DNA from 4 places in the Fructilactobacillus carniphilus genome. Region 1 is predicted to be linked to each of the others. Evidence: predicted binding sites of a transcription regulator. Region 1 holds the regulator's gene; each other region holds the start of a gene.
The links. The regulator CtsR, encoded in region 1, represses protease genes until heat stress. The targets are predictions, from matches to a motif close to TTGGTCAAAAAAGGTCAAANA.

Region 1 (7,571 bases):
CCGTAGCGCTGTAAGATTCACGACCGTTTTTATCTAATTCTTTGTGGTAGTAAGCCCCAGGGGAACGAACTAATTGGGAAACGATTACTCGTTCTGCACCATTAATAATGAAAGTTCCTTGATCCGTCATCAACGGTAGGTCACCGAAGAACACGTCTTGGGTCTTAATTTCACCAGTTTCGTGATTAGTTAATTTTAAGGTTACGTGGAGAGGGGCGGAGTAGTTAACTTCGTGAGCCCGTGCTTCTGCAACCGTGTACTTTGGTTCTAATAATTGGTAGTCAACGAAGTCTAACGATAACTTTCCTTGAAAGTCGTCAATGGGCATGATGTCTTTAAACATCTCACGGAGTCCTTCGTCTAAGAACCAGTTGTAAGAATCAGTTTGGACCTCGATCAAGTTTGGTAAATCTAAAACCTTCTTGATTCTGGCGTAACTACGCCGGGTTCTGTGTTTACCGTACTTAACAACGTTACCGGCCATTGCTTGTGGTGTGTTTACCTTCAAGTCTTCTGCCAAGTTGTTCACCCTCCTTATAAATCTTGCGAACCGAAATGTTACAATTTGATTACAATTAGGGATTTACCCTAAATTTAAGCAAAAAAAATCCAAAAATAAGTTCATTTACTTATTTTTGGCTTCGTATAAACGTAATTGCGGACAATAGATCGCAATCACACATTTCAATTCATAGTCAATACTTCTGTAGTATACAACGTTAATTAATCGTCGTCAACCAAAAAGCCTAACGATCCTAGGACCGTTAGGCTTTCGTTTTAAACTAGTTTGGGAGCTTTGCTAGTAATGGTAATTTCGTTTTTCCGCGCACCGACTGTAATCCGGTCGCCCTTTTCGAATTTACCAGCTAAGAGGTCTTCACTCAACGGATCCTCAATCAGAGTTTGGATGGCCCGCCGTAACGGCCGAGCTCCGTATTCTGGTTGGTAACCCTTGGCCACCACAGCGTCGATGGCTGCTGGGGTTAAGCGAAGTTCGTAACCCTGGGCTTCCACCCGGGTAACCAGCTTGTGCGTCAGTAACTTCACAATTTGGTGCAGTTCTGACTTAGTCAGGGAGTGGAAGTAAACCGTTTCGTCAATCCGGTTCAAGAATTCCGGCCGGAAGAACTGTTTGACTTGTTCATCAATGACCTGTTTCATTTCCCGATCACGGTTTCGCGTCTGGTCCGTTTCAAACCCAACCGTCTTTTGCTGTTGCAAGGCCGTGGCCCCCAGGTTCGACGTCATGATGATAATCGTATTGCGAAAATCAACCTTGCGCCCCTTTGAATCAGTCAGGTACCCATCATCTAAGACCTGCAGTAGCATGTTAAAGACGTCGGGATGGGCCTTTTCAACTTCGTCAAGTAGAACCACTGAGTACGGGTGATTCCGCACCTTTTCGGTCAATTGACCACCTTCGTCGTAGCCCACGTAACCAGGTGCAGACCCCACCAACCGACTAGTCGAGTACTTTTCCATGAATTCACTCATGTCGACCCGAATCATGTCGTCCGCCGAGCCAAACATCGTGGCAGCTAGTTGCTTGGCCAGTTCCGTTTTTCCAACCCCGGTTGGTCCCAAGAAGAGGAACGACCCAATCGGCCGGTTTGGATCCTTCAAACCACTCCGGGCCCGTCGCACGGCTCTCGCCACTGCCGAAACGGCCTGGTCTTGGCCAATGACGTGTTTGTGTAATTGCGTTTCAAGGTTAATCAGCTGTTCAGTATCAGATTTCTGGAGCTTCGTAACTGGAACCCCCGTCCACTCAGCCACAATCCGGGCCACATCTTCAGCAGTTTCGCGTAAATTGTACTGGTGCTCGTTGTTTTCACGTTGCCGTTGTTGGTCACTTTGCTTTTGCAGCTTGGCTAACTCTTGTTCCAACTCTTGCTCGTGTGCCCGAATGGAAACGGCGTCGTCGAAGCGTTGGTCTTCGATGGCTTGATCCTTGTCGCGCCGGGCTTCTTCTAATTCTTGTTGTTTCTTCAAGACCGGACTCGTGCCCTGCAGTTCGTCAATGCGAACTTTAGCGGCTGCTTCATCCATTAGGTCAATGGCTTTATCCGGCAGAAAGCGGTCACTAATGTAGCGGTTAGATAGGTCCACGGCGGCATCGATGGCCCCGTTTGTGATTTGCACGTGGTGGTGTTCCTCATATTTCGGTCGTAACCCGCGCAGAATTTCTTTCGCCTCTTGTACTGATGGCTCATTGACTTGAATCGTGGCAAACCGCCGTTCTAACGCTGCATCCGATTCAATGTGTTTTTGGTATTCGTCTAGAGTAGTGGCCCCCATCATTTGGAGTTCGCCCCGGGCTAATGCCGGTTTTAAGATGTTCGAAGCATCAATGGCTCCTTCAGCTCCACCAGCCCCAATCAAGGTGTGTAGTTCATCCACAAACAGGATTACATTCCCGCTAGTTTGAATTTCGTTGATCACTTTCTTTAACCGATTTTCAAATTCACCCCGGTACTTAGTGCCAGCCACTAAGGAACCCATGTCCAGCATCATAATCCGCTTGTTCAACATTTCTTCTGGAACTTTCTTTTGGACAATCTTTTGGGCTAGTCCTTCTGCAATTGCGGTTTTTCCAACCCCTGGTTCTCCAATTAAAACGGGGTTGTTCTTCGTCCGGCGACTCAAGACTTGGATGGCCCGTTTGATTTCGCAGCTCCGCCCAATAATTGGATCCAGTTGACCATCGCGAGCCGTCTTAGTCAAGTCCTTTGCCAATGAATCTAACGTAGGGGTTTGGCTTTCCTCGTTTTGTTGTTCGCGCGCGGCGCCCACACCCTGATCCGGTACGCCCATCTTACGAATCGTAATCTTGCGAACTTCTTCAGGGGTAGTACCAAGTCCGGCCATGATTCGGGCAGCAACTCCCTTTTCGTCAGTCGTTAAGGCTAACAACAGGTGTTCCGGTCCGACCTTTAGGCTTCCATATTGTTGCGCAATCCGGGCGGCCAAGGCAATGATTTCCCGCATCTTGGGCGAGTAACTTAGGTACGTGGTCTCTTCTGCATCCAAATTTCCGTAGCCAACTCGTTGTTCGATTTCTTCAAAAACATCTTGATCTGTAATTGAGAGCTGCGTCAAAGTTTCGTAGGCAATTCCAGTTTTTTCTAGCGTTAGCGCCAGCAGGAGGTGTTCGGTTCCCACCGCTTGGTGCTTAAAGCTCCGCGCTTGATCCTGCGCAATGTTTAATACTCGTTTAGCACTCGGAGTCAATGAATCTGCCATAAAGTAAGTCTCCTTTCGGTTAGCATTCGTACCGTAACCGACTCAACAGAGCGGTTAGCACGTTTGCTCGTACTTTTTCTTCGGTTTCAGCATTAGTAATTGCAATTGCTTCATGAGTTAAGATGGAAGAAATCATGTTAACTTCGCGGGTTGAAAGTAACCCGTTGTTATAAAGGGTGGTTAAAATGTCTTCTTCGTCCTTTTGGGTAATTCGGGTGCCAATGGAAGCCACTAACTGGTCAAACACGTCCGTGTCGCTCGCTAGGTCAATTTGTTCAATCCGAATGTAACCACCACCACCCCGCTTACTCTGCACGACGTAGCCGTCCCGCAGCGTAAACCGCGTTTTAATCACGTAATTAATCTGAGAGGGGACCACGTCAAAGTGATCAGCAATATCTGAACGTCTGATTTCCACTTCTGCCGTATCCGCACTAAGTAACAATTGCTTTAAATATTCTTCGATTGTATCTGACATGCTGTGATGTGTCATATCTCTCATCTCGTCTCTGACTAATGTTGACTTTAATTATATAATATCCACAGCAAATAACAAGCAAAGGGCCTTTTAAAACCATTAACTATACAAAAAAGCATTGACTACCATTAGCCAATGTTTTTAATCTATATAAGTTAAATCGGGAAGACAGGATTCGAACCTGCGACCCCCTGGTCCCAAACCAGGTGCTCTACCAAGCTGAGCTACTTCCCGAACAAATGCACCTAGCAGGAGTCGAACCTGCAACCTTCTGATTCGTAGTCAGACACTCTATCCAATTGCGCTATAGGTGCATAAATGCCGAGGACCGGGATCGAACCGGTACGGTCATTACTGACCGCAGGATTTTAAGTCCTGTGCGTCTGCCAATTCCGCCACCCCGGCATAAACATATAAAAAAGCGGAAGACGGGATTCGAACCCGCGACCTCCACCATGGCAAGGTGGCGTTCTACCACTGAACTACTTCCGCATAGTGCCGACTAGAGGACTCGAACCTCCGACCTCATCATTACTAGTGACGCGCTCTAGCCAACTGAGCTAAGTCGGCAAAAATAATGGATGCGGACGAAGGGATTCGAACCCCCACGTCGCTAAGACACTAGAACCTAAATCTAGCGCGTCTGCCAATTCCGCCACGTCCGCATGTTATTATTTTTACATTTACAAATGAGCCGTGGCAGGTTCGAACTGCCGACCCTCTGATTAAAAGTCAGATGCTCTACCGGCTGAGCTAACGGCTCATGTAATGGAAGATACAGGGCTCGAACCTGTGACCCTCTGCTTGTAAGGCAGACGCTCTCCCAACTGAGCTAATCTTCCATAAATGAGAAGCAAAACAATTACATCGTTTTGACAACTATTAAATCATAGCATCAGATCGAAAAATCGTCAACACTTTTCCCCAACTTTTTTCAGACTCAGAGTTCCTCTAATCGTTTCTTCCATAATTATTTTTAATTCACGGATTACCACCACGAAAACGGTTGCAATTGAATGTGAAAAGTAACACTTTCAATGTTATAATTTAGCTGTATCTTAATACTATTACCACTGAAAGGATGACAGTTATGACTAAGAAACACCAAAAAGTTGTTTTGGTTGGAGACGGAGCCGTGGGTTCCTCATACGCCTTTGCCATGGTGCAACAAGCATTAGCTGAAGAATTTGTCATTGTTGACATTAACAAGGATCGGACCGAAGGAGACGCAATGGATTTGGAAGATGCCATTCCATTTACGGCTGCCAAAAACATTTACTCCGGTGACTACCCTGATTGTAAGGATGCTGACCTGGTGGTTATCACAGCCGGTGCTCCCCAAAAACCAGGTGAAACTCGTCTCGACTTGGTTAACAAGAACTTAAAGATTTTAGCTTCCATCGTTAAACCAGTGGTTGACTCCGGTTTTGACGGCATCTTCTTAGTAGCCGCTAACCCAGTTGACATCTTGACTTACGCTACCCAAAAGATTTCTGGTTTTCCAAAGGAAAAGGTCTTTGGTTCCGGTACTTCTTTAGATACCAGCCGGTTCCGGGTGGCAGTTGCCAAAAAGTTTGACATTGACCCCGCTAGTGTTGATGCTTACATTTTAGGTGAACACGGTGACTCCGAATTTGCTGACATCGACGAAGCTTCCGTTGGTAACGTTCCGTTAGTAAAATACGCTGCTGATCGTGGCGTTTCCAAGGACACCCTCTTAGAATTAGAGGATGACACTCGGAACAAAGCTTACCAAATCATCAACAAGAAGGGCGCTACTTTCTACGGAGTCGGAACTTCCTTAATGCGGATTTCTCGCGCCATTCTCCGGAACGAAAACGCCGTTCTTCCCGTTGGTGCACCCATGGACGGTCAATACGGCTTGAACGACATTTACATTGGTACCCCAGCTGTGGTTAACGCGCACGGAATTGCTGATGTGCTTGAAGTTCAACTTAGTGAAGAAGAACAAGCCAAAATGGCTGCTTCCGCTAAGACTTTAAAAGAAACTGCCGAAAAAGGAATGAAAGAAACTGGTTTAGCTTAAGCTAGTTACCAAAAGAAGCGCTTCGCAACTGCGAAACGCTTCTTTTTTTATGTCATTAATTAATGTTCGTCACAATAACTTTGCAACCGTCGAATGGCTTCTTCTAGGTTGCTCATGCTGGTGGCATAGCTAATTCGCACGTAGCCTTCGCCCCCGGCGCCAAAACTTGAACCAGGAATCATGCCAACCTTCACTGTCTTCGCCACGTCCTGGCAAAAAGCAGCACTGTTCAAATGGAAACGTTCCGGAATCTTGGCAAAGAGATAAAAGGCTCCCTGGGGCTTCTCACAGGCAAAGCCCAAGCGCGTAAATTCGTTGTACACGTAGTCCCGCCGGCGTTCGTACTCCGCGCGCATCGGGGCGGCATCATCCATTCCGTTGCCAAAGGCTTCCTCGGCGGCCACCTGGGCTGCGGTCATCACGGAAGTAGACATTAATTCGCGAACCTTGGCAATTTCAGTCATCACCGGGGCCGGTCCAGCAGCAACCCCAATCCGCCAACCAGTCATAGCGTGGGATTTGGACAACCCGTTAAACAAAATGGTTTGGTCCGGTAAATACTTCGCAAGCGAAACGTGCCGGCCGGTGTAAGTTAATTCACTGTAAATTTCGTCACTAACCACCACCAAGTTTGTTTGGGAAATTACCTTTGCTAGTGCCTGAATTTGTGCTGTTGAATAACTGCGTCCAGTCGGATTAGACGGAAAGTTCACAATTAACACCTTAGCGTGGGGATGAGCATCCAGAGTGGCTTGTAACCGTTCTGGAGTTAATAAAAATTCATCGGGTTGGGTATCAATTTCCACCAGTTTTCCCTCGTTAAGTTCCACTAACGAGTCATACACGGGAAAGGCAGGCGTCGGTAGTAAGACCTCGTCACCCTTGCCCACGAAGGTTGCTAACGTTGCATACATCGCTTCCGTAACCCCGTTCGTGATGACGACCTGCGTTGCCGGGTCATAGTCGACGTCGTAGCGCTGTTTCAGGTAGTTCGCAGCTGCAGTTCGGGTGCCAATCCGGCCCCAAGTGGCGGTATAGTGACTTTCGTCAGCTGCAATGGCTGCCATCCCCGCTTTTTTGACGTGTTCTGGGGTCGGAAAGTCCGGTTCCCCAATCGTTAACGACACGAGGTCCGGAATCTGCGCCAATTGTTCACTAAACCCATAAATATCCGATAACTGGGTTTGAATGACGTTTGGTTGCACTGCATCAATTAAATTTACCATTCTTCCATTACTCCCATTGCTTGAATTAAACTTCCATCTCACCTCTAATTATTCTACACTATTCCTAACCCGATGAAATTAAATCTGTTTTAGGCTTCAGCCGGTGCCAAAGGAGAATCAGCCATGAAAATCAACCAATTTGCCCAACTTACGAACGTTCCACTTGCCCAAATCCAGCAAGAACTGGCAGACGTCGGCTTTGCTGTTACCCCGGCGCCACTCAAGGAGATGCTCTGGGCTTACTTACAAAAGGCGCACTGGCACTACACTACTAGGGAGGCCTTGTTAGACCATTTCAACCAGTACCTGGCCACTCCCACCACTACCCTAGCGCAATTCTTCACTGACGACCAACCCCTGACGACCGAAATTTTCACTCTCATCGGCCTCCAGTTACTGGGCTTTCAGGTCGGTCCCGATTTTAAAGCGGAAACGCCCCAGGCCAGTTGGCAACAGTTAGGCCTTGCACCCCTACCTGAAATTACGGATGCTGATTCATTAGAGCGCGCTTGGTATCAGCTGCTCACCACGCACACTCCGCAGGTTTTAACCTACCTCGACCAATTAGCGACCCAGG
Region 2 (7,571 bases), 120 kb from region 1:
ACGAAGATTTTTCGGAAGATACCTACCGAACTCTGATGGCCGTTGATTCAGCCGTGATGGTGATTGACGCCGCCAAGGGGATTGAGCCCCAGACCAAGAAACTCTTTCAAATTTGTAAGATGCGGGGGATTCCCATCTTTACCTTTATGAACAAGTTGGACCGGGATAGCCGACCACCGATGGAACTGGTGGATCAACTCGAAGACGTACTGGGCATTGAAGCATATCCGATGAACTGGCCAATCGGATCAGGGCGAATTTTCAAGGGTCTGTATGACCGTTACAACCACCGAATTGAAAAATTCCAACCGGAATCAGACGGGCGGACGTTCTTACCACTCAACGACGACGGTGAAATTACGGAACCCAATGATTTAGCGGGCGACGACATTTATCAAGAAGCCAAAGATGAGATGGACTTGATTTCTGAAGCGGGGAACCAGTTTGATCCAGAAAAAATTGCACATGGGGACCAAACACCGGTCTTCTTTGGTTCGGCCTTAGTGAACTTTGGGGTGCAAACCTTTTTAGATGCGTACCTGAAGTTAGCCCCGGCTCCTGGACCTCACCGGACGACTGATGGGACCAAGGTGGAACCTACGGCCGATGAATTTTCAGGCTTTGCCTTTAAGATTCAGGCCAACATGAATCCGCAACACCGGGATCGGATTGCGTTTGTTCGGATTTGTTCGGGTGAATTTACTCGAGGGATGGACGTGACCTTAAATCGGACCCAAAAAGCGATTCGACTCTCGAATGTGACCGAATTTATGGCGAACACGCGTGAAAACGTGCAGACTGCGGTTGCTGGTGATATCATTGGGTTGTACGATACCGGAAACTTTCAAATTGGAGATACGATTTACACCGGAAAACAGGCATTGCAGTTTGAAAAGTTGCCACAGTTTACCCCGGAACTCTTCATGCGGGTTTCTCCCAAGAACGTAATGAAACAGAAGTCCTTTCACAAGGGAATTCAACAGTTGGTTCAGGAAGGAGCCATTCAACTCTATACCACCTACGATACCGGTCAATACATTTTAGGGGCCGTGGGACAACTGCAGTTTGATGTCTTTCAGTTCCGGATGCAAAACGAGTACAACTCGGACGTCTTAATGGAACCAATGGGACATAAGATTGCGTGTTGGATTGATCCAGATCAACTGGATGAAAAGATGTCTTCTTCACGAAACATTTTGGTGAAGGACTTGCAGGGAGATCCGCTATTCCTCTTTGAAAATCAATTTGCGGAACGCTGGTTCCAAAGTAAGTATCCGGATGTGAAGTTAACGGCGAAGTTATAAGCAACGGAGGGGTTTTATCATGAAACATTTATCAGCATGTACCAGTGTGATGGTCGGGAAGAATGCCAGTGTGGACGGATCTACCATGATTGCACGAAACGATGATACGTTTTTACCCCTGACACCCCAACGATTTACGGTCGTGCCAGCGTACCACCAATCAAACAAGACCTGGCAATCTAACCAAAATGATTTTAGGATGGGGTTGCCCACGGATGGATATCGGTATTTAGCGACGCCCAATGCAGACGTGGAGCACGCCGGCGTGTTTGCTGAAAGCGGATTTAACGAAAAAAACGTGGCGATGAGTGCTACCGAAAGTGTCTATGGGAATCCCCGGGCATTGTCACACGATCCATGGGTTCCGAATGGAATCGCCGAAGATTCCCTCCAATCAGTGGTATTACCTTACATTAATTCCGCGCGCGAAGGGGTAGAATACCTCGGTAACCTGATTAAGCAATATGGCTCTCCCGAAGGAAACGGGGTGCTATTTGCAGATGCCAATGACGTGTGGTACATGGAAATCGTAACGGGACACCACTGGGTGGCTGAACGGATTCCTGATGATTGCTACGCCGTGGTTGCCAACCAAGTTGCCATTCAAGAGGTTGACTTTGATGATTCAGGTCAATTCATGTATTCAGACGGAATTCAAGAATTTGTCGAGAAGTACCATTTAAATCCAACGGTGGACGACGGTTTTAATTTCCGCAGAATCTTTGGGACTTGCAACGAAAAGGACCGCCACTACAACACGCCTCGGGTTTGGTACGGACAAAAGATTCTTAATCCTGAGGTAGAACAGTCACCGGTGTCTAACGATTTACCATTCTTGCGCAAGTCCAGTCGGAAAATCACGGTGATGGACGTGGAAAGCATCTTAAGTTCCCATTACAACGAAACAGACTATGATCCGTTAGGCAATGGACCCAAGGAATTAAAGACGAAGTTCCGGCCGGTCTCCATGAACCGGACGCAAAATTCACACGTGTTGCAATTCCGTAATGACGCCGAGAATCCGCAGTGGGCGGCAATTATGTGGCTAAACTTTGGAGTACCGGCCTTTAGTCCGTATGTGCCGTTCTTTGCAAACGTTGAGCACACCCCAGCAACCTACGAAACTACGCCGTTAACGATGGATGATCAAAGTGCGTACTGGATGTACCGGAAACTGTCGATGATTGTAGAATCACATTATCCGCAGTTTATCCAAATGGCCCGGGATTTTAAGACAGAAGCCAACCAGATGTTCTTAACCCACTTGGAAAACACCATCTACCAAGCCCGGCACCTGGAAGAAGCGGAAGTTCCGACTTTCTTGGAAAAACAAAATCAGAGTTTAACAAACGAAATGCGCGATCGGGTGCACGAGTTTATGAACACCCTGATGTCTAAGGGCTTAACCCTATCGAAGTTAACCTATGACATGGATAAAAATTTGTAAGCACAAAGGCTTCAGCTAGCAGCTGAAGCCTTTTTTGGTGCGCTTAGATTGAAATTTTAACCACAAAAAAACCCGTAACTCATCAGAGCTGCGGGTTTTGCGGTCATTATTGAGCGGCAACGTGAATTTGATCGTCCTCAACATCGGCTACCAATTTCTTGGTGTCTGGGTGGTCTAAGAGGTATCCCGCCGTTGGGTCTTCAATTTGTTCTTGAATGACCCGCCGTAATGGCCGTGCTCCCATGGCTGGATCGTAACCTAATTCCACTAATTTTTGCTTAGCAGGTTGGGTAACCGCCACGTTAATACCAGCGTCTTGCAGGTTCTGGTTCATGTCATCTAACATGAGGTCCACAATCTTAACTAAGTTGCTCTGACTTAACTGGTTAAACTCAACGATGCCGTCAAACCGGTTCAAGAATTCCGGTTTGAAGTAAGCACCCAGTTTGTCTAAGACAGAGTGAGTCTTGCCACTTGCTTCAGCACCAAAGCCGACGTTTGAACCAGCGTTGGTCCCGGCGTTACTGGTCATGATGATGACCGTGTCCTTAAAGGAAACCGTCCGACCTTGCGAATCGGTTAACCGACCGTCATCTAACACCTGTAAGAAGGTGTGCAGAACGTCTGGATGAGCTTTTTCAATTTCATCGAACAGAATCAAGCTGTATGGGTGTCGCCGGACTTTTTCGGTTAGCTGACCGGCTTCGTCGTATCCAACGTAACCCGGTGCCGCTCCAATTAACTTGGCAACCGATTGTGGTTCTCGGTATTCAGACATGTCAAACCGAATCAAAGCATCCTTGGAGCCAAAGAGCTGGTTGGCTAATTGTTTAGCTAACTCGGTCTTTCCGACTCCGGTTGGTCCGACGAAGAGGAAGGATCCAATCGGACGACCAGACTTGTTGAAGCCGATTCGGTTTCTCTGAATGGCCTTGGCCACTTGGGAAACCGCTTGGTTTTGTCCAATCACGTGCTCCTCTAGGTTGTGATCTAACTGTTTGAGTTGTTCTTTTTCTTGGTCTTCCAAGTCACCTACGGGAATGTCAGTAATTTCTTCGACCACTTGTTGCATGTCTTTTTCCGTAACCGTGTTGTTATTGGTGTTGTAGTTTTTCGCCCCCCGCTCCCGTTTGGCTTCTAGCTGTTTTTCTTGATCGCGGTAGAAAGCAGCTTGTTCGTAATCTTCCTTATGAAGAGCAGCTTCCTTTTGCTTCTCCGCTTGGGCAATCTCTTTTTCAATCGCCTGGGGGTCAATGATGTTGAGCGTTAAGTTCTTTCGTGAGCCCGTTTCGTCCATTAAATCGATGGCCTTATCTGGTAAGAACCGATCGTGAATGTAACGGTTGGAAAGGTTCACGGCTGCTTCGATGGCCTTATCCGTGTAGTGAACGAGGTGGTAATCTTCGTAGTTCTTTTGCAAGCCCCGTAAAATCTTAATGGCTTGTTCTTGACTTGGTTCGTTGACCATAATTGGTTGGAACCGCCGGGCCAGGGCTGAATCTTTTTCAATTTCGCGGTATTCTTTGAGCGTGGTGGAACCAATTAACTGAAAGTCACCTCTGGCTAGGGATGGTTTCAAAACGTTACCGGCATCCAAGCCACCTTCAGAATTACCTGCTCCAATGATTTCATGAATTTCATCAATGAAGAGAATAATGTTGGGATCAGCTTTGACCTCTTTAATTAGTTGTTGCATTTTCTTTTCAAATTGACCTCTAATTCCGGTTCCTTGAATAATCGAAACCATGTCAATCTGAATGATCCGCTTGCTTTGCAATTTCTGCGGTACCGTTCCATCGGCAATTTTTTGGGCTAAGCCTTCCACAATCGCCGTTTTTCCGACTCCCGCTTCTCCAATTAAAACAGGGTTATTCTTAGAACGTCGGTTTAAGACCTCAATGGCCCGGGCTGTCTGTTCATCCCGGCCAATCACAGGATCTAACTTTCCTGCCCGTGCGAGTTTGGTTAAATCAGTTCCGTAAGTTGCTAAAATTCCTTTTTGACCGTTGTTACCGTTACTGCTTTGCGTTCCGGTAGCCCCGTTTTGATTACTTCCTTGCATGGAGCGAATTAAATCATCAAGATTTCCAAATCCGTATGCACCTTGTTGTCCTTCCATGGTACAACCTCCTTTTGATCAATGATCATTTTTGACCTTTGTTGACTTTTATTTGTGTTTATTATTATACTCACCTCGAGTTTGGTTTCAAGGATTTACATCTCTGGGAAAATTGGTGAGCAACTATGGTAAAATAAATGAGGAAACGGAAAGGAAGCGAATCCAATCGAAGCAACGAAGGAAGCGTTTACAGAACAACTAGAACAGCTGCAAAACGGAACCATTCAGGAGCTCACCGTGCAACCGGATCAGTTCTTTGTTTTCCAGCAGGCTTTTATGGATTATCCGACGCGCAAACGAGTAGTGGGGACCGCGTTTGAAAACGGCGTGGTGGTGTACCACTATGCAGCGGATAATTAAGGAAAGCTTAATAATCTGCGCTAAGGCGCAAAAACTTGTATTTTGACCGATATATTGGTACTCTTAGAGTATAAATATGGTTAACAAAGGGGTGCGTTTATTATGGAAAAACGTCAATTTAAAATCACTGCAGAAACTGGGATTCATGCTCGTCCGGCTACTTTTTTGGTGCAAACCGCTAGTAAATTCGACTCTAACATTACGCTAGAATACGAAGATAAGACGGTGAACCTGAAGTCTATCATGGGAGTTATGTCACTTGGGGTCGGCCAAAACGCAGTGATTACCATTACTGCTGATGGTGACGATGCTAAGGATGCTTTAGAAGCTATCGCTAAAACCATGAAAGAAGAAGGATTAATCGAATAGTCGATTTTGAGGTTCCAAGAGTTGCTCCGGCAACTCTTTTTCTTTAGGGTCATAGTTTGCAAACTACCTGGGAAACCAATATAATTTAGTTGTTTATCGTCAATTTGAAAGGGAGAACCGGCGCTTGAATATCGGCTTATTTACAGATACATATTTCCCCCAAGTTAGTGGAGTGGCAACTTCCATTAAAACGTTAAAGGATGAATTAGAACGACGGGGCAATCATGTCTATATTTTTACGACCACAGACCCAAATGCGGATGAGGAACGGGAAGCAGGCATTTATCGCTTTTCTAGCATTCCATTTATTTCGTTTACAGAACGACGGATTGCAGTTCGGGGGCTTTTTCAGGCCACCCAAATTGCGAAGGGATTAAATCTAGACCTGGTGCACACCCAAACTGAGTTTTCGATGGGAGTGATTGGCAAGTTTGTGGCGCGTAATCTTAACATTCCATGTGTGCACACGTACCACACCATGTACGAAGATTACCTTCATTACGTGGCCAACGGTCATTTACTTAAACCAATTCACGTTAAAGAGGGGACGCTGGCCTTTTGCCGTCATTTAGATGGGATTGTAGCCCCAAGTAAACGCGTGCTAGATAAACTAACTGACTATGGCGTAAAAAGTCCAATTCGCATCATTCCAACGGGAGTCGATTTACATCATTATGAAGATGGCGGGAATGTAGCAGAATTACGGAAGAAACTGGGAATCACTCCAGACCAACCAGTTTTACTGTCGTTAAGTCGATTAGCGTATGAAAAAGACATTGATACGTTGATTGGGCAAATGCCGACGATTCTAGAAGCGGTTCCGGATGCCCATCTTGTCATTGTGGGGGACGGACCAGCAGCAGATGATTTGCACCAACAGGTGGCTCGGTCTGGCTTGCAAGCCCATGTGACTTTTGCCGGTGAGATCAATAATCAAAAGGTCAACGCCTACTATCGAATGGCGGATTTATTTGTGTCAACGTCGAACTCTGAATCTCAGGGATTAACCTATATTGAAGCGATGGCCGCCGATACCAAAGTAGTGGTGGCTGCTAGTCCCTATACGAATGATTTGATTACTGATCCATCTTTAGGGAAAACGTTCACCACGTTAACAGAATTTAGTAACGATGTGATTGAATACCTACAGCATCCCACTGCTTACTTGGATAACTCTGAACTACGGCAGCAAAAATTGCATGACATTTCGGCCGATTACTTTGTGGATCAAATCGAAAGTTTTTATCGCGACGTTGTAGACCGTTACGTTAGCACTGACGATAAGGAGTAGAATGACGATGCTCAAAATTGACATGTTTTCAACGGCGACCAAAGTCAAAGGTCAGGGAGTAGGAAGCGCCTATCTGGAATTAATCCGGTTATTACGTGACCGTTTTCCGACGGAATTTCAAATTGAAGTGAACCAGTATCGTCCTGCTGATATTAGTCACTATCACACCATTAATCCTACTTTTTACCTGTCGACGTTTAGTAAACATCGGGGGCGTAAAATTGGCTACGTGCACTTTCTGCCAGAAACTCTGGAGGAAAGTTTGCAACTACCCCTGGGAATTAAGCAATTGTTTTATCGGTATGTGATTGCATTTTACAAACGGATGGATCAAATTGTGGTGGTGAATCCGACCTTTATTCCCGAATTGGAAAAGTATGGGATTTCAGCCAAACGAGTAACTTACATTCCGAATTTTGTAAGCAAGACGGAATTCCATCCGGTATCACCAAATCAGAAGCAAAGATTGCGTGATCAATATGGTTACGATCAGCATCGCTTCACGGTAATTTGTACGGGACAAGTACAAACCCGAAAGGGCGTGTTAGATTTTGCCAAGCTGGCTCAGGCAAATCCGATGTACCAATTTATCTGGGTGGGCGGTTTTTCGTTTGGTGGCATGACTGCAGGTTATTCAGAACTCAAAAAGTTGGTTGAAAATCCACCGGCGAACCTGAGTTT
Region 3 (7,571 bases), 470 kb from region 1:
ACGTTCATGTGCTCTTGACCGAGCCGTTCAGCAATTGCAGCCCCAATTCCAGAGTCTCCTCCGGTAATCACAGCTGTCTTACCTTCAAGATCTTTGTACATAACCATACTAGTTACTCCTTTTCTGTGTGTGAGGATAATTCAATTTTACCATACCTCTTTCGGAACTGTAGCCGGAGCCTTCTCGAAAATTAAGTTGTTAAAAATTAAATTTTGTGAGCTAAATATTGGGGTTCAGCTGGTGAAGCTGTTAGAATGAATTAGTAAACTAATTGAAGGAGGAATATTATTATGAACTTAACGATTACTGACCCAGCAATGGACTACATCAAGAAACGCATGCCAGACGCTAAATACTACTTGTTAGCCACTGATGATGGTTCCAACCAATACTCAAAGGGTGGCGGTTCTTGTACCGTTGGTGATACTTTCCAAGTGGTGGGTGTTTCTAAGTTAGAAGCCCCATATGACGTTAAAATGGATAATAATCAGGATGCTCCTTTCTATACGAGTAAAAATGACATGTCATTCTTTGATAAAGGAATGAAGATTGATTTTAATCACAACTGGTTACAATTAAAGAGTGATAGTGAACTCTTGGACGGTCAAATGACTACTAACGATGCTACTAAGGGCATTGAAAACACTGGCATGGATGGTGTGATTGGCTGCTAATTAGTAGTTTAATCCATTGAGTTAAAAAACTTCATAAACAAAAAAGTGATGCTAACTAAAAAGTTAGCATCACTTTTTTTATCCCGCTAAATACTTCAAGAAGCGATCCGCTCCCAAGAAAAATAGCAAGAGAATCAGCACCACAATCAATAATTCTAGCCATTTCCCGGCTAGCAGTGAATTTCCCCCGAGGGCATAAATCAAAGCTAGGGGAATCGTTCCCAAACAAGCGGCCACTTGGACCAATTGATTCCCAAACTGTTTCTCATCGTTAGCAGCTTGCAAGCTAACTAGATAAGATGGAATTGCCGGAATTGAGTAACCCACAACCAGCGCCATGAGGGGGTTTTTACTGTTTTTTAGGTGATCGGCAAACCGATTATGTTTGTATTCCTTTTGAACGTCCCGTTTGAAGAGGCTAATTAGATGAATGGCGGCCAAGTTACCTAGTCCAATGGCTACTGCGTTAATTAGCGTTCCAAAGAGGGTGCCAAAGCATAACCCTGCTAAAATCGCGATGGGCATCACGGGAATCCCAGGAACAACGGTTCCGATAAACAAGAGCAACATTAAAAGGATGGCATCAAACGCACCATGTTGTCGGATTTCTTGGATAGCTTGGGGCCGTTTTGAGGGATCAAACATCATTTTAATTTGTGGTAGGTAGTCCTTAAACATCATTATTAAAATTAAAATTCCGATGATGATGGCACCGATTTTAATGAGATCCATTCGACTGATTCGGGGTAATTTCATGGGTACTCCTTATTTGTTTCTAATTATTTTTTTTCATGTTCTAAGACATTTTTGGCAATGAACGTAGCATACTTAGGCGCACCAGTGGTGTTCGGGTGTGCTTGGTCATTGTAAAGCCAATCCGGATGGTTTTCAACGTAGTCATTCCAATCAATCACGTAGAAGTTTTTGTTCTTCTGGTGGGCTTCGGTTAAGAGCTCGTTATTTTTGTTTTGCCACGGTTGAGACGGAATGTGGTTATTAATCCAGAAAACGTTGCGGTTAGGACCCGCAATTTTAATCACTTCGTCGATGGTATCTTGATTAATATTCCCGTTGGTACCTAGCCCAATGATAACATTTTTACCCAAGACACCCTTACTTTGCATCGTCTTTAAAGAAGAAACAGCCACATCAGCTTGACGGGAGACCTGAGCGTCGATGTAGAGTTGTGGGAAGATCTTTTGTAAATCATCCCGTCCTGCTAACATGACGGAGTCTCCCACAGCACTCCCAGATAATTGTTGTGCTTGTTTGAGTTGTGCCTTGGTAAGCCCGTCTTTTTGAATTTTGGCTTCGTCAGCAGAAGTTCGTTTAACTTTTTTACCGTCTTTAATTTGTTGGGCTAGTTTTTGGTTATATTGTTTTTCCTTTTTGGCGTTTTGCTTAATGTGGTTAGCTAGGGGGGAATGGTTCGCCACCTTGGGGTCCACGATGGTGGATTGAATGAAACCCACCATTCCTAATGCGATGATTAAGGAGAGAATGGCTCGCCGGGGTGTGATGTGACTGACAAAATTTAAGATCTGTCGGGCAGCGTGGGCATAATCATAGTGGCTAAAAGGAACTTCCACGTAACGATAGGAAAGCTCTGAAATCACTAGAATAATGGCGACTTCAATGAGGGCGTAGAGCCACTGATAATCAGCGAGGTTCTTAATTTTATCGCCAAAGAATACGAAGACTGGTAATTGATAGACATAGATTTCATAACTTCTTGATCCAATCCAATCAAAGACAGGATTCGTTAACAAGCGATTCCAAACGCTGGCGTTGGCCACGATGGCCCACATTGCGAGGACGGTGAAGATGGAAAAGAGGAACATCCCCCCACGGTATAAGAATGGTGATTGGGCGCCGACCGTAAAGACGGTGATTACCATTCCAGCCATTCCAATGGCACCAATCACCTCGAAAAACCAGCGTTGTTGGGAATTCGGACTACTAAGTGTCTTTTGACTAGGCCAGAGGACCGCTAAGCAAGCCCCTAACAAGATGGAAAACATGCGGGTATCAGTTCCATAATAAACTCGACTGGGATCAACACCAGGTTTAAACAAGAAGGCCATTAAGAGAGCCGAAATCACGGAAAGAATTAGGGCCGTCCAGAAGATTCCACGTTTAGATTTACGGAAAAAGCGAAGCAATAAGATGACAATCAGAGGCCAGATTAGATAGAACTGACCCTCAATGGAGAGGGTCCAAAGGTGTGTAAAGGGAGACTCTGAACCGGCAAATTTTTGAAAGTAAGATTGACCGTTTAAAATTTCAAACCAGTTATACACGTACGCAAGGTTTGTCACGATGCTCTGCCAGAGGTTGGCTAAAATATTACGTTGGAAAAAGGTAATGTAGGCAGCTGTGGCAAAGAGCATCACAATCAAGGTTGGGTACAGACGTTTTAAGCGTTTGTACCAAAAATGACCGTAACTGAAGGTACCAGTCGTTTGGTATTCATTAAGCAGATGGTCTGTGACTAGGTATCCTGATAGGGTCAAGAAGACCGGAACCCCTAAATAACCTCCACTAAAAAGAGCAGGATTAAAATGATACAGAATAACACAAATAACGGCTAGGGCTCGTAAACCGGTAAATCCAGTAATGAAGCGGTTTTTAGGGTGATCAGTTGGCATGGTGATGAAACCTCTTTTGCAAAATTTTTTAGCACATCTTTAATAATATATCCCGAAGAATGGCGTTACAATAGGCAAGCGCAAATTAAGTAAAAAAAATAACCTGCCGTAATGACAGGTTATTTTCTATTAGTGAAGAAGATTATTTGTCAGCCTTTTCAGCGACGTGATCTGCTTCAATTTTAATGGTGTCGTTTTCTTTATCCAAGACAGCCTTGATGTCCTTAACATCTTGGTGGTCGAGGTAGTACATAGCAATCTTGTCACGTAATTGTTGTTCGATTACTCTCCGCAATGGACGAGCCCCCATGGCTTCATCGTAACCTTGTTCCATCAACCAGTCTTTGACATCTTGAGAGATGGCCAACTTCATTCCCTTGCGAGCCAAAGTTTCGTTCAAGTCCTGAATCATCAAATCCACGATTTGACTTAAGTCATCTTTCGTCAGGTGAGAGAATTCTACGATGGCGTTGAACCGGTTCAAGAATTCAGGACGGAAGAATGGAGCTAAACGATCCATGATGCTTTCGTTCTCATCGTCATCCTTCGTCATGGAGTTGTTACCAAATCCGGCATTCGAAGTAGCAATAATCACCGTGTTCTTGAAGTTAACAACGTTTCCTTGCCCATCAGTTAACCGACCATCATCCATTACTTGTAGTAATAAGGTAATTACTTGGGGGTTAGCTTTTTCAATTTCATCAAGTAAGACAATGGAGTAAGGATTCCGCCGTACTCGTTCCGTTAAGGTGTTACCGTTGTCGTTATAGCCAACGTATCCAGCGGTGGCACCAATCATCTTAGAAACGGCGGTTTCATCTTGGTATTCAGACATGTCAAGCCGGATAATGGAATCCTGGTTGTTAAACATGTCTTTAGCCAGTTGTTTCACTAATTCAGTTTTACCAACCCCAGTTGGTCCAACGAAGAGGAATGATCCAATTGGACGATTACCATCATCAAAACCAGCCCGGTTCCGCCGAATGGCATTGACAACGGCATCCACAGCTTCATCTTGACCGATGATGTGGGACTTGAGCCGGTCGCCCATTCCCTTCAGACGCTCCATGTCGTCTGAGCTCATTTGTGAAACTGGGATTCCGGTTAACCGCTCTACTGATTCAGCAATATCAGCTGGAGTAGCGACTGGAGTTTCGGAATTGTCAGACTCATTGTTTAATTGTTTTTCTAATTCTTCAATCCGAGCCTTGTCTTTAGCAGCAGCTTCGAAGTTTTCCGCGTTAGCGTTGTCTTCTTTTTGTTGCTTAGCAGCTTGTAATTCTTTTTCCAGACTAACTTTGTCAGTTACTGGGTGCTTAGCAGCTAAGTGGGCTGCGGTCATATCAACTAAGTCGATGGCCTTGTCAGGTAATGATCGCTGTGGAATGTATTGTTCTGAGTAATCAATGGCAGCCTTCAAAGCATCATCAGGTAATTTAACTTGGTGGTGTTCTTCGTAAGACTTCCGGATCCCTTGTAAGATTTCAAAGGTCGTCTTCTTGCTAGGTGCATTAACCACAACGTCATTAAAACGACGGGCCAGAGCAGCGTCTTTCATGATGGTGTTTCTGTATTCATCTTGGGTAGTAGCTCCAATTACAGAGATGTCACCACGAGATAAAGCCGGCTTCAAGATATCAGACAAACCTTTACCGCCATTTTCATCCCCAGAAGCACCGGCACCAACGATTTGGTGAATTTCATCAAAGAATAGAATGACGTTTTTACGTTGTTCCACTTCTTTAACTAACTTTTGAATGTTTTCTTCGTAGGCTCCCCGGTATTGAGTTCCGGCTTCTAGAGAAGAAAGGTCAATTGAAATGATTTCCTTGTCCTTGATGGTAGCTGGAACATCACCATTGACAATTTTTTGTGCCAATCCTTCAACGATGGCTGTTTTACCAACTCCAGCATCTCCAACTAAGATCGGGTTGTTTTTAATTCGCCGGCTCAAAATTTCGGCAGTTTCTTGAATTTCTTTGTCCCGACCAATTACGGGATCCAGTAAACCTTGTTTAGCTTCGTTGGTTAAGTTACGACCGATTTTATCAAGGTAACTTTCTTGTTTTTGATTTGCTTGTTGATTAGCTTGATTTGGTGTGACATTGTGTTGTCCAGTTTGACCAGGAATTTGACCAGTGCGGCGCATTTCAGCCACTTGTTCTGGAGTTAATTCATGTCCGTTAACGACGTAACGAGCATGGGGGTTGTTACCCATATTGTTAAAAAAGCTGTTAAATAAGTCATCCATTCCGTTGTTTCCGAATGGGTCATTTCCAAAATTGCTTGGCATAGAAAGTCCTTCTTTCCTAAGTTATTGGGAAGGCACTTATTAGATGAATTCCCATCAGAGATATTTCTTAATCTCTATACTTAATAGTTTAACCTTTCTTAACCAAAAAGAAAAGGAATTAGCTCACAAAGTCTAAAAAAGTTAAAATCAGGGTAAAATAAGAGGGTAAATGCAAGCGTCACGGGGGACACGTCCAACTTAATGTTTTAAAATCTACTTTAGTTTGGTAAACTGTAACTATTGTCGTTTGGACTTATGTAGGAAAAGGAGATTATCAGTATGGACGAAAGTCGACTAGATCGTGATCAAAAGCCCCAAAGATCACATCGAACCCGCAACATTATTTTGACGATTATTTTGGTCCTTTTGGTAGGTGGAGTTGCCTTTGGATCTTATAAATACTTTGCGGTTAAAAATGCTGTTAACAAGGCATACAACAGTGCTGGGTTACAAAAAGAGCGAGATACAGGTGCACTGTTGAAGAACAAAAAGCCCATTTCTATTTTACTAATGGGAACTGATACAGGGGAATTGGGGCGGACTTACAAGGGTCGGACAGATACCATGATGGTAGTGACCATCAATCCGAATACACACAAGACGTTGATTACCAGTATTCCGCGGGATACAGCCGTTAACATTCCTGGTTACCCAGACCAGTCTCCCGCTAAGATCAACGCTGCTTATGCTTACGGCAGTGCTAAAACTGCCATTCAAACGGTGCAAAAGATGCTAAATATCCCGATTGACTATTACGCCATGATTAACATGCGGGGGTTGGTGCAAGTGGTTGACCAAGTCGGGGGAGTAACTATTTCTCCCGAATTAACCTTTGATTATGAGGGTTACCACTTCACAAAGGGGCAACCCACTAAGATGGACGGGAAAAAGGCACTAGCTTACTCGCGGATGCGTTACGACGATCCTCGGGGTGACTTTGGTCGGGAACAGCGGCAACGGCAATTGCTCGAAGGAGTAGTTACTAAGAGTGGTTCCGTAACTTCCTTATTAAATCAAGGCTTTATCGATTCCATTGCTAAAAACACCCAAACTGATTTGCAATTCTCTGATTTATCTGCGATTGCAACTGGATATCTTTCTGCTCGAAAGAACATTGAAAATACCTACTTGAGTGGACAGTCTGGAGAAATGATTGATGGACAAGACATGGAAGTTACACCGCAATCTGAATTGCAAAAAAAGACAGATCAAATCAGAAGTAGTCTAGACTTACCACATGCTACGACTGGTGATATCGCTTTAAATTAAAGGAGATTTTTGAATAAATGGAGTACTCTAATTGGCAATATTTTTTGTATAAATTAGGTTCACTTTTCAATAGCAGCATTTTTAATCTAATTGCGGCTATTCTGATTGTTATTGTTGTAACTGTATTGTTCATATATGATTTCCAAAATCATGGACCGATTTTGTCTAGTAATAAGAATAGATCCAATGAAAACGTTGATAATGAACGAGGAAAGCACTCAGGTAGAAAGCATGTTTTTCGCAATGAAGTACTGCTAGGAGTTGCTTTAATTGTAATTTTAGCCATCATGTTTGTTTCTCGTTCTTCTTTGGCAAAAGTTGATAGCCCATTTGAAATCAATAATAGTAGTAAAACTAAAATAGCTACTAAAGGAAAAGTTGTATGGATGAAATATAATAATGGAAGTTTAGGGATTAACGCTGATGACCATAAAGGTGAAAATGCGATTGTTGCGCAAATCAACAATGTTCCCATTCCCACTGATGCACCTGTAGTAACTCCTTACAAGGGAACGATGATTTCTAACAATGAATTTTTAAAATTAAATCCTGGTGACGATGTAGAAATTAAGTACCATCCTTACCAGTTTAAATATAAAAACCATGCTCAGTTTGGTAATGACAAAGCTGCTTTAAAACAAATTACTTTGTTAAACAGAGCCAAAGTTAATGGTTATGTAGAGAAAT
Region 4 (7,571 bases), 700 kb from region 1:
CCAGGATTTCAAATGGTTCTTCGTTGTTCTTCAAGTCAGGAGCGAATCCACCTTCGTCACCAACGGCCGTGGAGTAACCACGTTCGTTTAAGATGGCCTTTAAGTTGTGGAACGTTTCTGAACCCATCCGAACGGCTTCCCGGAACGTTGGAGCACCAACTGGCATGATCATGAATTCTTGGAAGTCCACCTTGTTGTTAGCGTGTTTACCACCATTGATAACGTTCATCATTGGAGTTGGTAAAACGTGGGCATCGAAACCACCTAAGTAGTTGTATAAAGGAGTGCCTAATTCGTCAGCAGCAGCGCGAGCTACGGCGATGGAAACGGCTAAAATGGCGTTGGCACCAAGCTTAGCTTTGTTAGGCGTTCCGTCTAACTTAATCATGGCTTGATCAATGCCTAATTGATCAGTTACGTCGTAACCGATGATTTCCTTTGCAATCTTGTCGTTTACGTTCGCAACGGCTTTCGTAACCCCTTTGCCCATGTAGCGACTCTTGTCACCATCACGTAATTCAACGGCTTCGTGTTCACCAGTTGAGGCACCGGAAGGAACAATTCCCCGGCCCATTGCACCGTCTTCGGTGTAAACTTCTGCTTCAACAGTTGGATTACCACGAGAGTCAAGGACTTCGCGTGCGTATACATCAGAAATAATTGACATAATAAATCTCCTTAGTAGTTTGATAAACTAATTCTATCCATCTAAATTTTACAGTTTTAAAAATCACTTTGCAAATAAATTCACCAACTATTTTGGTTGGTGAAAGTTAGCTAATTCCACAAACTCCTGCGTGGTAAGACTGGCTTTCCCAGCCAACACCCCGTCAATATCTGGTTGCTTCATTAGTTCACGGATGTTTTCATGGGTGACGCTCCCCCCGTACAAAATCCGGACTTGATTCGCAATCTGATCGGAATAAATATCCGCAATCGTTTGCCGAATCAAATAACAACCTTCCTCTGCGGCATCCGCTGGAGCAGTATGCCCAGTTCCGATGGCCCAGCTGGGTTCGTAGGCCACGACCGCTTTTTTCACGTCATCGGCATCCAACCCCCGAATGGCGGCTGTCACCTGATTGACCATCCAGGAGATGTGGTCGCCGGTTTCATAACGACCCATAGTTTCATCACAGCAAATGATGGGGAGCATGTGGTTCCGGAACACTGCGTGGACCTTTTTGTTCACAATTTCATCGGTTTCATGAAAGTACTTCCGGCGCTCCGAGTGACCGACAATCACGTACTTAATTCCCATCTGACTCAATGCTTGGGGGCTTACCTCACCGGTATAGGCCCCCTCGTCTTCGTAAAAACAGTTTTCGGCAGCAACTAACAGGGGGCTGTTATTATGCTCCTGCATTGTGTGCAGAAACAATGGCGAAGCCGCCAACACCGTTTCCACCTCGTCACTGGGTGGAAGCTGGGTCTGAATCTCATCAATAAATTGAGCGGCTTCGGTTAACGATAAATTCATTTTCCAATTGCCACCAATAAAGGGAGTTCTCATTTTTTCTTTCTCCTCTCGTCTCGTTAGTTTAATTTTAGCGGAAATCTCCCCAAATAACTAGCAATCACTCTAAATAAAAAAGACCAGCGCTCAGCGAGCACTAGTCTTTTTAAATTAATCTTTGTTAGAAACACAAGCAATTCCAGGTAAGGTCTTTCCTTCCAAGTATTCCAAAGAAGCTCCCCCACCGGTTGAGATGTGAGTTAACTGGTCAGCCACACCTAGTTCTTTAACGGCAGCCGTTGAGTCTCCTCCACCCACGATCGTGGTAGCATCCTTCAAAGTACCGAGGTAACGACCAATTGCTAAAGTACCTTCAGCAAATTTAGGCATTTCAAAGACACCCATTGGTCCGTTCCAAACCACCGTCTTCGCGTCCTTTAAGACGTCTTCAAACAGTTGGATTGATTTAGGACCAATGTCTAAGGCCATCATGCCGTCTGGAATGGAGCCATCCACCACTTGGGTTTTAGCATCATTCGAGAACTGGTCGGCACAAACAGAGTCGACAGGTAGCACGATCTTGTCGCCACCTTTTTTCAGGATTTCCTTAGCAACGTCAATCTTGTCCTTTTCCACTAAAGAGTTTCCAATCCCAATACCCTTAGCAGCGTAGAAGGTGTAAGTCATTCCTCCACCGATGATGATCTTGTCGGCTTTGTCCAACAGATGATCAATCACACCAATTTTGTCGGAAACCTTTGCTCCCCCTAAAATGGCTACGAACGGGTGCTTAGGATTGTCCACGGCGTTCCCTAAGAATTGGATTTCTTTTTCCAACAGGAATCCAGCAGCCACTGGCTTGCCTTCTTTTTCCATAGCCGTCGCAATTCCCACGTTTGAAGCGTGGCTCCGGTGAGCAGTTCCAAAAGCGTCGTTCACAAAAACGTCACCGAGAGAAGCCCAGTATTCACCTAATTTAGGATCGTTACCGGATTCACGTTTAACTTGTTCGCCGTTAATGACGTCTTGGTAACGAGTGTTTTCAGCTAGTAATACTTGACCATCTTGCATGTTATCAATGGCTTCTTCCAGTTGTGGCCCTTCGTTAACGGGAACAAACGTCACTGGTTTGCCCAATAACTTCGAGAGCTTTTCGGCCACCGGGCGTAATGACAAACCGGGTTTGTCGTCTTCGGACTTAATCCGGCCCAAGTGTGAGAACAAGATGGCTTTGCCACCGTGATCAATCACGTATTCGATGGAAGGCAAAGCGGCCACGATCCGGTTATCGTCACCAACCACGCCATCTTTAATGGGCACGTTGAAATCAACCCGCATTAAGACTTTTTTACCCTTGAGATCTAAATCATCAATGATTAATTTACTCATGCTGTGTTTCCTCCTGAGATTCTTTAATTTAGAAAAAAGGCGGGGGAGGTTATCCCTCCTCCGCCTTTTCAATCACATTCAGTTCAGAGAACTAGTGGTTAAATTACATCGTAGCAAATTTAAGCAAAGTCCGAACCATGTTGCAAGTGAAGCCCCATTCGTTGTCGTACCAAGCAACCGTCTTAACTAATTGTAAACCGTCGTTTTCAACGATTTCAGTTTGGTTAGGATCGAAGATGGAACCGTGGTCATCGTCAACGATATCTGAAGAAACGATGAAGTCGTCGTTGTAACCAAAGGCTTCGTTTTCGTGGCTCTTCATGGCGTCGTTAACTTGGTCAACTGTAACGTTCTTGTCCAAGACAGTAACTAATTCAGTTAAAGAACCATCGATGGTAGCAACCCGTTGTGCGTGACCCTTTAATGCACCGTCAAGTTCTGGGATAACCAAACCAATGGCCTTAGCAGCACCAGAACTGTGAGGAATCGTGTTAACAGCAGCGGCACGGTTGTTAGCAAACTTAGCGCTCCGTGGTCCATCTTGCAATGCTTGAGTAGCAGTGTAAGCGTGGACAGTAGTCATGGTACCAACTTTAACACCGAAGTCTTTGTTCAGCCAGTAAGCCATTGGTGCTAAACAACTAGTAGTACATGAACCAGCAGAAACGATCTTGTCGTCTTGGCTCAAGACATCCAAGTTAACCCCAGGAACAACAGTAGTAATGTCACCAGCAGGAGCTGAAATCAATACCCGTTTTGCACCGGCATCCAAGTGAGCTTGTGATTTTTCTTTGGAAGTGTAGAAACCAGTACATTCAAGTACGAAGTCAACACCATCGTTCTTAACCCAAGGAATGTTCTTAGCATCACGTTCTGCGTAAACAGGAATGCGCTTACCATCAACGATGATTGCGTCTTCAGTGGATTCCACTTTGCCAGGGAAACGACCGTGAACAGAATCATACTTCAATAAGTAAGCTAACATTGAAGGGGTAGTTAAGTCGTTAATTGCAGCAACTTCGATCCCTTCAGCACCTAGTTCGTGAATCCGACGGAATGCAAGACGACCAATTCGTCCGAAACCATTAATACCAATCTTTGTAGTCATAATCGGCTTCCTCCTTCAGGAATATCTAATATTTAATACGTAACTATCTTACCACTTTTGTCAGGAAATGTCAGTGATTTCCCCTCAAGCTTAAAGCGGTTCCATAATCACGTGCATTGATAGCCAGTCACTGGCTAACTACGGCTTTTAGTATAGCAAACCACCATTTGAATTCAAACCAAACGATTTTAAAGTTAGGGGTTGATTATTAGCGTTGAATCATTTAATATAATAAGAGTATTCTGACGCGCCACTAGTGTAATGGATAGCACGTAAGATTCCGGTTCTTGAGATGGGGGTTCGATTCCCTCGTGGCGCATAGTGAGGTTCCATAAAGTACCATAAGTGCTCAAAAACCGCTTCGTTAAGCGATTTTAGAATTTCTGATTTTCATAAATTTTCACTGATTACCAAAAATTTTTAGGCAAGTTAAAAGAGGATGACGTTGATCATCCTCTTTTAGTTTATTTCATTACTTTGTACCATTTGAAAAACTTAATGAAACCATATTACCGAATAAAGATAATTTAAATTAAGCTCTAGGGCATGGAAACATTAGTACCGTAAATAGCTAAACAGGAACTTAATAAATTGATCATAAGATCAACCCCTTCCATAAAGGTGATAACTTTCTTTAGAGGAGCCAGTAAAATTATCACAAACAAGAACAAAATAACTCCATGCACCATGATTTTCACGACCTAAAGCTCAATTTATAATTTAGTACACTGGTTATACTCAATTTTAAAATAAAAAGCAAGTTTGACGAACCTAATTACAATAAAAAAATGAATGAAATTTTCATAAGCTCTTTATTTGACCTTGATTGACCATCATTGTAAGATAAACTCACGAATTAAAAATTCCAATTAAATTTAGAGAAGAAAGAGAGGATTCAACTATGCCATTAGTTCCAACAGTCGTTGAAAACTCACCTCAAGGTGAACGCGCATATGACATCTACTCACGATTACTAAAAGATCGCATTATCATGCTTTCCGGAGAAATTGAAGACAACATGGCGAACGCCGTGATTGCCCAATTGTTATTCCTAGATGCCCAAGATTCTGACAAGGACATCTACCTATACATCAACTCTCCAGGTGGAGTCATTACTTCCGGAATGGCCATTTACGATACCATGAACTTCATCAAAGCCGACGTGCAAACGATCGTCATGGGAATGGCTGCTTCAATGGCCAGCGTTTTGGCTACGGCTGGAACCAAGGGGAAACGGTTTGCTTTGCCACACGCTCAAATCATGATTCACCAACCATCTGGTGGTGCGCAAGGTCAACAAACTGAAATTGAGATTGCTGCCAAAGAGATTCTGCGAGCTCGGAAGATGATTAACGAACTCTTAGCAGACCACTCCGGTCAGCCACTCTCTAAGATTAACCGTGATACCGAACGTGATAACTACCTCACTGCTCCTGAAGCAGTTGATTATGGCTTAATTGACGGTATTATGAAGAACAGTTCCGATCGAAAATAAGCGATAACTACAAGTGTCGAGAATTAATTTTCTCGGCACTTTTTTATTGGGCAGTGACATTACGGCTGGGCCCGTAACTTCTCTGCGTAGTCGTTAATCTTATGTAACCGGTGATTAATCCCTGACTTAGAAATCGGCCCATTCGCAACCAACTCGCCGAGTTCTTTCAAACTAACTTCCTGATTTTTCAAGCGCGTTTCGGCAACATCGCGCAGTTTCGGTGGCAAGGACTCAAGTCCCACTCGTTCTTCAATCAGTTGGATATTTTCAATCTGACGGGTCGACGCGTTCGCCACCTTATTCATGTTGGCATTTTCGCAATTAACCAACCGGTTGACTGAGTTACGCATGTCGCGAACAATCCGGATGTCTTCAAACTTCAGCATCGCATTGGTGGCCCCAATCAGCTGTAAGAAATCCGCAATCTTTTCGGCTTCCTTCAAGTACACAATGTAACCGCTGCGCCGCTTGGTTTGCTTGGCCCCTAGGTGGTACTGGTTCATCATCTCAGTCAGCATTTCACTGTGGTCTTCGTACAAAGAATAAATTTCTAAGTGATACCGCGAAGTTTGAGGATTATTGACCGAGCCCCCGGCCAAAAAGGCCCCGCGTAAGTAGGAACGAACCTGCAGATCATCCTGTAACAGCTCCACCGGGACCCGTTCTAAAATCTGATAATGATCTAAAATTCCCAAGTCATCCAGAATGGACTCCACCCGCTGTTGCAAGCGCACCACGTACAAATTATTCTTCTTCAGCTTCATCTTTTTCCGAACTACGACACTAGCCTTAACTTGATAAAACTGTAACAGCAACCGATAAATTCGTTGGGTAATCGCAGAATTTTCAGATTGGACTTCTAACGAGAAATGTTGATTTGACAGCGTTAAGGTCCCATTCATCCGAATCAACGCCATTAATTCCGCCTTGGCATTGGTACGATGAACCTCTAAGCGGGTGAGCTCCTTTTTCACATCACTAGCATACGACATCTTGGTGACCTCCTAATGATTGAATTTTGGTTGACCGAGCAAGCGAATCAGTTCGTTGGAAACAAGCTGACCGTTATGGAAGGCACCGTGGTCTTTCAGTTCTAAAAAGTCCGAGGAAATCACCCGACAACCTAGTTCCTTGAGACCTTGGTAGTCATGCCCGACGGGTTGTGATTCATCCCCCCAGCGCTGATGATCAATGTAGCTCGCCGGGACCGGACGGTTATTAACTAGGACGGTATTAATGAAGTTCTGCCCCAACTGCCGGTCTAAAACCCGCACGTGATCGGCATCCGTAAAGTGATCCGTTTCTCCTTTTTGGGTCATAATGTTACAAATATAGACCACCTCAGCATTCGTAGCTTTGACCGCTTCCCCCACGTTGCTTACCATTAAATTCGGCAGAATACTGGTATATAAGCTTCCAGGACCCAGCACGATTTGATCGGCGTTCATAATGGCCTCAATCACGTCGGGGACGGCCTCCGGTTGGTGGTCGTTAGTCGGAGATTCCACCCACACCCGCTTCACCAGCTTGTCAGCAGCCGTAATCTCTGCTTCTCCGGCTAGCTGACTGCCGTCACTAAACTCGGCGTGCAGCACCAGTTCTTCATCACAAACCGGGTAAACATGCCCGTCGACTTGCATCATCCGGGTTAATTCCTGCACTGCGTCAAAGAAGCCGCCTTCCATTTCGGAAAGTGCCGTAATAATTAAATTACCAATCGCATGCCCAGACAAAAATTTATCCGAAGACTTAAACCGGTATTGAAAAATATCTAGGTACAGCTCTGGCAAGGTGGATAAGGCCACCAGAACATTGCGGATATCTCCGGGCGGTAACACGTTAATGTAGTTCCGCAAAATTCCGGACGAACCGCCATCGTCAGCCACCGTCACGACGGCTGTGATATCCACGTCGCGTTTCTTTAAGTTTCTCAGAATCACGGGCAACCCGGTTCCTCCGCCAATCACCACCATTCGGGGGCGATCAATTCGTTTCGCAACTTTATCTACCATTGGAATTCTCTGCTCCTTTGTGTCGTTGAATGTCACGGTGGGTAATGTTTACCACGTAGCCCAGTTCACGCAAATGATGCGCCAGTCGTTCGGTCATCGCCACGGAGCGGT

Region 2: a site for CtsR is predicted at 4,899-4,919, ahead of M3M37_RS01180 (ATP-dependent Clp protease ATP-binding subunit). Genes of this name have one in related genera too.
Region 3: a site for CtsR is predicted at 5,701-5,721, ahead of M3M37_RS05745 (ATP-dependent Clp protease ATP-binding subunit). Genes of this name have one in related genera too.
Region 4: a site for CtsR is predicted at 4,767-4,787, ahead of clpP (ATP-dependent Clp endopeptidase proteolytic subunit ClpP). Genes of this name have one in related genera too.

Annotation. Positions count from the first base shown of each region.
Region 1 covers NZ_CP097121.1:107,989-115,559, reverse strand. The annotation lists gene rpoB (DNA-directed RNA polymerase subunit beta) at 1-484, opposite strand, end outside; gene M3M37_RS00565 (ATP-dependent Clp protease ATP-binding subunit) at 778-3,243, opposite strand; gene M3M37_RS00560 (CtsR family transcriptional regulator) at 3,263-3,736, opposite strand; tRNA gene M3M37_RS00555 (tRNA-Pro) at 3,882-3,955, opposite strand; tRNA gene M3M37_RS00550 (tRNA-Arg) at 3,962-4,035, opposite strand; tRNA gene M3M37_RS00545 (tRNA-Leu) at 4,041-4,126, opposite strand; tRNA gene M3M37_RS00540 (tRNA-Gly) at 4,142-4,213, opposite strand; tRNA gene M3M37_RS00535 (tRNA-Thr) at 4,218-4,291, opposite strand; tRNA gene M3M37_RS00530 (tRNA-Leu) at 4,304-4,386, opposite strand; tRNA gene M3M37_RS00525 (tRNA-Lys) at 4,412-4,484, opposite strand; tRNA gene M3M37_RS00520 (tRNA-Val) at 4,491-4,563, opposite strand; gene M3M37_RS00515 (L-lactate dehydrogenase) at 4,812-5,768, shown strand; gene M3M37_RS00510 (aminotransferase class I/II-fold pyridoxal phosphate-dependent enzyme) at 5,828-6,994, opposite strand; gene M3M37_RS00505 (Xaa-Pro dipeptidyl-peptidase) at 7,118-7,571, shown strand, end outside.
Region 2 covers NZ_CP097121.1:224,279-231,849, forward strand. The annotation lists gene M3M37_RS01170 (peptide chain release factor 3) at 1-1,304, shown strand, start outside; gene M3M37_RS01175 (C69 family dipeptidase) at 1,324-2,751, shown strand; gene M3M37_RS01180 (ATP-dependent Clp protease ATP-binding subunit) at 2,858-4,870, opposite strand; gene M3M37_RS07435 (hypothetical protein) at 5,108-5,230, shown strand; gene M3M37_RS01185 (phosphocarrier protein HPr) at 5,333-5,599, shown strand; gene M3M37_RS01190 (glycosyltransferase family 4 protein) at 5,724-6,890, shown strand; gene M3M37_RS01195 (glycosyltransferase family 4 protein) at 6,898-7,571, shown strand, end outside.
Region 3 covers NZ_CP097121.1:1,133,276-1,140,846, reverse strand. The annotation lists gene M3M37_RS05765 (glucose 1-dehydrogenase) at 1-101, opposite strand, end outside; gene M3M37_RS05760 (iron-sulfur cluster biosynthesis family protein) at 291-674, shown strand; gene M3M37_RS05755 (TVP38/TMEM64 family protein) at 753-1,430, opposite strand; gene M3M37_RS05750 (acyltransferase family protein) at 1,454-3,322, opposite strand; gene M3M37_RS05745 (ATP-dependent Clp protease ATP-binding subunit) at 3,465-5,615, opposite strand; gene M3M37_RS05740 (LCP family glycopolymer transferase) at 5,895-6,884, shown strand; gene M3M37_RS05735 (hypothetical protein) at 6,902-7,571, shown strand, end outside.
Region 4 covers NZ_CP097121.1:807,566-815,136, forward strand. The annotation lists gene eno (phosphopyruvate hydratase) at 1-667, opposite strand, end outside; gene tpiA (triose-phosphate isomerase) at 755-1,513, opposite strand; gene M3M37_RS04140 (phosphoglycerate kinase) at 1,628-2,845, opposite strand; gene gap (type I glyceraldehyde-3-phosphate dehydrogenase) at 2,949-3,953, opposite strand; tRNA gene M3M37_RS04150 (tRNA-Arg) at 4,201-4,272, shown strand; gene clpP (ATP-dependent Clp endopeptidase proteolytic subunit ClpP) at 4,855-5,448, shown strand; gene whiA (DNA-binding protein WhiA) at 5,508-6,440, opposite strand; gene M3M37_RS04165 (gluconeogenesis factor YvcK family protein) at 6,453-7,460, opposite strand; gene rapZ (RNase adapter RapZ) at 7,450-7,571, opposite strand, start outside.